2 regions of the Dyella marensis genome follow, and region 2 is predicted to be linked to the other one. Evidence: predicted binding sites of a transcription regulator. Region 2 holds the regulator's gene; the other holds the start of a gene.

Region 1 (3,408 bases), 1.0 Mb from region 2:
CCGTCCACATGCGCGAGATCCACGGATGGACCTCCTGGCGCACCTGGTAGCGGAAGCCGGAGGCCACCTCGCGCAGCTCGACGCCGCGGCCGGCGCAGTCTTCCGCCAGCGCTTCCAGCGCCCGCGACAGCTGCTCGCGGTCGACCTCGTCTTCCTCGCCGAAGAGGTCGCCCAGCTGCTGCACGGTGAGCGGCTGGGTGGCGGCGAGCAGGGCCGCCTCGATGATGTTCTTCAGTTGCTCGATCTGCATGGCCTGATCGGTTGAGGATGCTCGGTTGAGAGTGCCTGGATGGGTTCGGGGTCAGTCGGCGGCGGACGCCTGCGCGGGCGTGTCGTCTTCGACGGATTCCTCGGCCTGGGTGACCTTCGCCTTCACATAGATCGGAGCCAGCGGCTCCTCCTGCACGATTTCCACCAGCATTTCCTTGGCCAGTTCCAGCATGGCCAGGAAGGTGACCACCACGCCGAGCCGCCCTTCGCTGGGGTCGAACAGTGTCTCGAAGCGGTGAAAGCTGGCGTCGCCGAGCTTGCCCAGCAGCTCGCCCATGCGCTGGCGCACGCTCAGCGCCTCGCGCCGGATGGCGTGATGCCCGAACAGCTCGGCGCGATGCAGCACGTCCTTCAGCGCCAGCAGCAGTTCCTTCAGGTCCAGCGGCGGCGGCAGCTTGATCACGGTGCGCTCGCCGCTGTCGGCGTGCACCACCACCGTGTCGCGCTCGACGCGGGGCAGGGCGTCGATGTCCTCCGCCGCGCGCTTGAAGCGCTCGTATTCCTGCAGCCGGCGCACCAGCTCGGCGCGCGGATCTTCCTCGACGCCTTCTTCCACCGGCGGCCGCGGCAGCAGCAGCCGCGACTTGATCTCGGCCAGGATCGCGGCCATCAGCAGGTATTCGGCGGCCAGCTCCAGCCGCATGTCCCGCATCATGTCGATGTATTCCAGATACTGCCGGGTGATCTCGGCGATCGGGATGTCCAGGATGTCCAGGTTCTGCCGGCGGATCAGGTACAGCAGCAGGTCCAGCGGGCCTTCGAACGCCTCCAGGATGACTTCCAGCGCATCCGGCGGGATGTACAGGTCCTGCGGCATCTGCAGCACGGGTTCGCCGCGCACGATGGCCAGCGGCATTTCCTGCTGTTGCGGTACCGACGCGAAAGCGTCCTGCGGTGCTGCCACCGGCTGAGGCTCGACTGGCTCAGTGCTCATCAATGCATGTCGTTGGGCCGCCCATGACGGCTTGCAGTGCGTTCAACACGTTCGGAACCGTTCGATTCCACCGGCATTCGCTGAGGCTGTCCCCCGCTCTCGGGCGGCGGCCATCCGGCGGTCACCCGTGAAACTCCTTGAGGCTCGATCACCACGGGCGCTCTGGCGTCCGTCACGGCCTTGCATGATGAAACCGCGCCTGCGGCGGCATCGGTCAGGCTGGCCGTGAACAATTCCTGCAACCGGACCGGGAGGCAATCCACGGCGAACGGCAAGCCGGGCCGCGCGTTGAACTGCGCCACGGCGTGAACAGGAGGTCTGCTGGGTGTCGGGCGGGTGCTCCGGCGGCGTCTGGCTCGAACGGCAGGCGCACCCTGTAACCCACGTGCGATCAAGGTTAACGGCTGCATGCGGCCAAGTCCAGTATGCGTACGGCCTACCAAGCGTGCGGGTGCATCGGCAGAATGCCGCGGATGCGTGGTTTGGAAGGGCTCGATCGTCCACGTCGCAAGGGCAGCATGTGACCCGCCGCGTCTGGCCTGGGCGTCGGCGCCGATGCAATGGAAACGCTCGATGGAAGCGACACAGCTTCAAGGCGCCCGCAAAACGGCGGGAAATGGCCGAATCCCGCGTGCCGGTGGGTTCCGGGCGCGTCGCCGGCAGAATATTACGACGTGGCACGGCGCTTGCTTTACGCCACGGTAAGGGCAGTTTGATCGGCGCGGGGATAGGCCGCATGCGCGGCGGGGGTCCATTTCACGGGCACTAGTGCCTGCCGCGAATAAGTTGGATGACGCTGCACGGCAGCGGGGATGGGAGGGAAAGGCATGACCAAAGCCGGCGGCAAGCACCATAACGATGGTCCGGAGCAGCTGCGCCCCGCGCGGATGCGCATCGAGACGACCGTACTGATGAGCCGCGGCAGCCAGTCACAGCCGACGGAACTGGTAGACATCTCGGCCACCGGCGCGCTGCTGCGCCGCCCGCTGGGATGGCAGGGCGAAGTAGGGCAGAGCTGGATGCTGGACATGATTTTCGGCCACGACCTGCACATCCACCTGGAGGCCCAGGTGAAGCGCATCTCGGACCGGCACATCGGTTTCGCGTACACGCGCATACCGGAGGACAAGCAGGTTCCGCTATGGAATCTGCTGGGCGGCTACGCCGACATCCTGGAGACGTGGCACGACGATTGATTCGTCGCGGCAGCCGCTGGCGGAATCCCGCGTGGATCGGCGCGGGCGAGGCAGCCTGGAGCCTGTCCGAACTCCCTGGGGAGGACAGGCTCCTCGCTGGTTCATGAGTTGATCCATCAGGCCGCCGAGGCGGCTGGCTTCTTCTCGTCGCGCAGTTCGCGGCGGAGGATCTTGCCCACATTGCTCTTGGGCAGCGCATCGCGGAATTCGATCAGCTTGGGCCGCTTGTAGCCGGTGAGGTTGGCGCGGCAGAACTCCTTCAGCGCTTCCACCGTCAGGTTCGGGTCCTTGCGCACCACGAACAGCTTCACCACTTCGCCGGAATGCTCGTCCGGCACGCCCACCGCGGCCACTTCGGCCACGCCGGGGTGGGTCATGACGATGTCCTCGACCTCGTTCGGATACACGTTGAAGCCGGACACCAGGATCATGTCCTTCTTGCGATCGACGATGTAGACGTAGCCATTCTCGTCCATGCGCGCGATGTCGCCGGTGTGCAGCCAGCCGTCGGCGCCGAGCACCTTGGCGGTCTCGTCCGGGCGCTGCCAGTAGCCCTGCATCACCTGCGGGCCCTTCACCATCAGCTCGCCCACTTCGCCGAACGGCAGCGGCTGGCCTTCCTCGGACCAGATCGCCACGTCGGTGGAAGGAATCGGCAGGCCGATCGAGGCGTTGTAGTCCTTCAGGTCCAGCGGATTGATGCAGGCCGCGGGCGAGGTCTCGGTCAGGCCGTAGGCTTCGGCCAGGGTCACGCCGGTGACTTTCTTCCAGCGCTCGGCCACGGCGCGCTGCACGGCCATGCCGCCGCCCAGGCTCAGGTGCAGGCGCGAGAAATCGACCTGGTCGAAGCCCGGCGTGTTGAGCAGGCCGTTGAACAGCGTGTTGACGCCGGTGAGCGCGGTGAAACGCGACTTTTTCAGTTCCTTGACGAAGGCCGGCATGTCGCGCGGATTGGTGATCAGCCAGTTCAGGCCGCCCAGGCGCGTGAACACCAGGCCGTTCGCCGTG
Region 2 (3,408 bases):
ATGGCCGTGCTGGAGCTGCGCGAGAACCTCGGCGCCAAGCAGCGCGCCACCGAGCTGGAAAGCCTGCTCGACGAGCTGAAGATCGCGCACATCGCCGACCAGCGCGGCATCAGCCTCTCCGGCGGCGAGCGCCGCCGCGTGGAGATCGCCCGCGCGCTGGCCGCCGAGCCGCGCTACATGCTGCTGGACGAACCCTTCGCCGGCGTCGACCCGATTTCGGTGGGCGAGATCCAGCGCATCGTGCGGCACTTGAAGGAGCGCGGCATCGGCGTGCTGATCACCGATCACAACGTACGTGAGACGCTGGGCATCTGCGACCGCGCCTACATCCTCAACGACGGCGAAGTGCTGTCGCGCGGCACGCCGGCGCACATCCTGGCCGACGAGAAAGTACGCGAGGTCTATCTGGGCCGCGAATTCAGGCTGTAAGGCTTTCCTGATGGCCGCGGTGCGCGCGCCGTCACATTCAGCCATTCGGCCTACGCGAGGATCGGCGGGAACCTATGGCCGCTCCTCCCCCTAGGGGTTAGGATGACCCGAAGCTCATCCAAGCCTTTGGGCTCATTCAAAACAGTGGCATGAAACCCGGACTGCAGTTTCGCCTCAATCAACAGCTCACCCTGACGCCGCAATTGCAGCAGGCGATCCGCCTTCTGCAGCTGTCGCAGCTGGAGCTGGAGGCCGAGCTGCGCCAGATCGCCGAGAGCAACCCGCTGCTGGAGTTCTCCGAGGACGCCGCCAACGAGGGCGACAGCGAAGGCGATGGCGAGGCCGCCACCTTCGACGCTCCCACCGAGGCCGCCACCTCCGCCAACGACGGCGACAGCGGCGACGAGCCGGCCGACTGGAGCGAATCCGGCGGCAACGCCGAAGAACCCATCGACTTCTCCTCCGCCGGCGGCAGCCGCAGCAGCGGCGGCGACGAGGACCACTTCGAACCGCAGAACGCCGCGCCGGAGACCCTGCAGGAACACCTGCTGTGGCAGCTCAATCTCACCCACATGAGCCTGCGCGAGCGCACCATCGCCGCGATCATCATCGATGCGCTCAATGCGGACGGTTATCTGGGCGAGACGCTGGAATCGGTCACCGCCGCGGTGCCGGCCGACCTCAAGGCCACCGTCGAGGAAGTCGACGCCGTGCGCCGCCAGGTGCAGCGCTTCGATCCCACCGGCGTGGCCAGCCTGGACCTGCGCGACTGCCTGCGCGTGCAGCTGGAGCAGTTCGATCCGGACCTGCCTCAGCGCGAGCTGGCGCTGCGCATCGTCGACAGCGAGCTTGAGCTGTTGGCGCGCAACGACATCGCCCGCCTGTCGCGCCGACTGCGCGCCAGCGACGAGGAAACCCACGCCGCGGCCATGCTGATCCGCAGCCTGGACCCGCGCCCCGGCGCCGCGCTCGACGTCACCCCGGTGGAATACGTCGCGCCCGACGTCTACGCGCGCAAGGACAGCGGCCGCTGGCGCGTCAGCCTCAATCCCGACTGCCAGCCGCGGCTGGGCCTGAACCAGCATTACTGCAACCTCATCGCGCAGGCCCGCGGCGAAGACGCCAGCTGGATGCGCGGCCAGCTGCAGGAGGCCCGCTGGCTGATCAAGAGCCTGGAATCGCGCGCCGAGACCCTGCTCAAGGTGGCCGAGGCCATCGTACGCCGGCAGAGCGCCTTCCTCGACTACGGCCCCGAGGCCATGCATCCGCTGGTGCTGCGCGAGGTGGCCGAGGAAGTGGGCATGCACGAGTCCACCATTTCCCGCGTCACCACCCGCAAGTACATCCATACGCCGCGGGGCACCTTCGAGCTGAAGCACTTCTTTTCCAGCGGCGTGTCCACGGAAGACGGCGGCAGCGCGTCCGCCACCGCCATCCAGGCCATGCTGCGCAAGCTGATCGACGCGGAAGACCCGCGCAAACCCCTGTCCGACCAGGCCATCGCCGAGGAACTGCACCGCAAGGGCATCCAGGTGGCGCGCCGTACGGTCGCCAAATATCGGGAGGCCATGCGAATTCCCAGCTCCAGCGAGCGCCAGCGGGCAGGTTGACCGGCGCGCAAGTGCGCCTGGACGGGAACTTGGCGGGATGGAAAGCGTCCCCATACCAAGAGATGACTGTGATGTGTCGGCGACCATCCGGCACCGGCGCATCGACCCACGCCGCGTCATGCGGCAGTACCAGAGGAGGCGCACCATGCAAGTCCAGCTCAGCGGCCAGAAGATCGAGATCACCCAGGCCCTTCGCGAACGCGTGAACGGCCACTGTGAGCGACTTACCCGCCTCGAAAGCAGACTCCTCGAATTGAGCGTCGTCCTCTCCGTCGACAAGCTGCAGCAACGCTGCGAAGGCACGCTCAAAGTCCCCGGCGCCGCACCGCTCCACGCGGAAGCCACCGAATCGGACATGTACGTCTCCATCGACAACATGTTCGACAAGCTGGTGGCGCAGTTGCGCAAGCACCGCGACAAGGTGTGCGACAAGCACCAGCGCGAAGTGCGCGAGGAACGCCAGTACGGCTGAACCTCGCCGGCCCGCCCCGCCCGCCGGGGCGGGCCGCTCCCAAGCCCGGCCCCAGCCCGTGCCGTCTTGCGGCGCACCAAACCGTCCGAACTGGCACAATGTGCGCCATCGCCACCGGCCCCTGCCGGGCATCACGCGGTGCAAAGGATTCGGTTTGGACCGGCTTACCGCCCGACAACTCTACGATGGCGTGCACGAGCGCATGGCCCTGCGCTGGGTGGCCGGCATGCGCGGCGAATCGCGGGTGCTCGAGCGCGGCGTGACCGCGTCGCGGCGTCCTTCGCTGATCGGCTATCTCAACGTCATCTATCCGAACAAGATCCAGATCATCGGCACCGAGGAGCTGAATTTCCTCGACGCCCTGGATTCGCGCCAGCGCTGGGAAGCGATCAACAAGATCGCCGCCTACCAGCCGGTGGCGATGATCGTCACCAAGGACCAGGCCATTCCCCCCGACCTGCGCGAGGTGGCCGAGGAAACCAACACCCCGCTGTGGATCAGCTCCAAGCGCGGCCACGAGCTGCTCACCTGGATGCAGTACCACCTGGCGCGCATGCTGGCGCCGAAGGTCACCCTGCACGGCGTGTTCCTGGAGGTGTTCTCCATCGGCGTGCTGATCACCGGCGAATCCGGCTCCGGCAAGAGCGAGCTGGCGCTGGAACTGATCAGCCGCGGCCACCGCCTGGTCGCCGACGACGCCACCGAATTCACCCTGATCGCGCCGGACGTGATCGACGGCACCTGCCCCGAGCTGCTGCAGGATCTCCTGGAAGTGCGCGGCCTGGGCGTGCTCAACGTGCGCGAGATGTTCGGCCACACCGCGGTGAAGCCGTCCAAGTACCTGCGCCTGGTGGTGCACTTGAAGCCCATGCGCGAAGGCGAGGACACCGACGGCCT

What was found. The regulator sigma-54, encoded in region 2, starts transcription at its own class of promoters, with help from an activator protein. The targets are predictions, from matches to a motif close to TGGCACGNGCNTTGC.
Region 1: the regulator sigma-54 is predicted to act here: its motif matches at 1,880-1,894, upstream of ISN75_RS12700 (PilZ domain-containing protein).

What each region holds. Positions count from the first base shown of each region.
Region 1 is NZ_CP064029.1:2,956,290-2,959,697, reverse strand. It holds gene scpB (SMC-Scp complex subunit ScpB) at 1-250, opposite strand, end outside; gene ISN75_RS12705 (segregation/condensation protein A) at 302-1,204, opposite strand; gene ISN75_RS12700 (PilZ domain-containing protein) at 2,032-2,400, shown strand; gene ISN75_RS12695 (AMP-binding protein) at 2,517-3,408, opposite strand, start outside.
Region 2 is NZ_CP064029.1:3,977,479-3,980,886, forward strand. It holds gene lptB (LPS export ABC transporter ATP-binding protein) at 1-429, shown strand, start outside; gene ISN75_RS17455 (RNA polymerase factor sigma-54) at 579-2,039, shown strand; gene hpf (ribosome hibernation-promoting factor, HPF/YfiA family) at 2,185-2,511, shown strand; gene hprK (HPr(Ser) kinase/phosphatase) at 2,666-3,408, shown strand, end outside.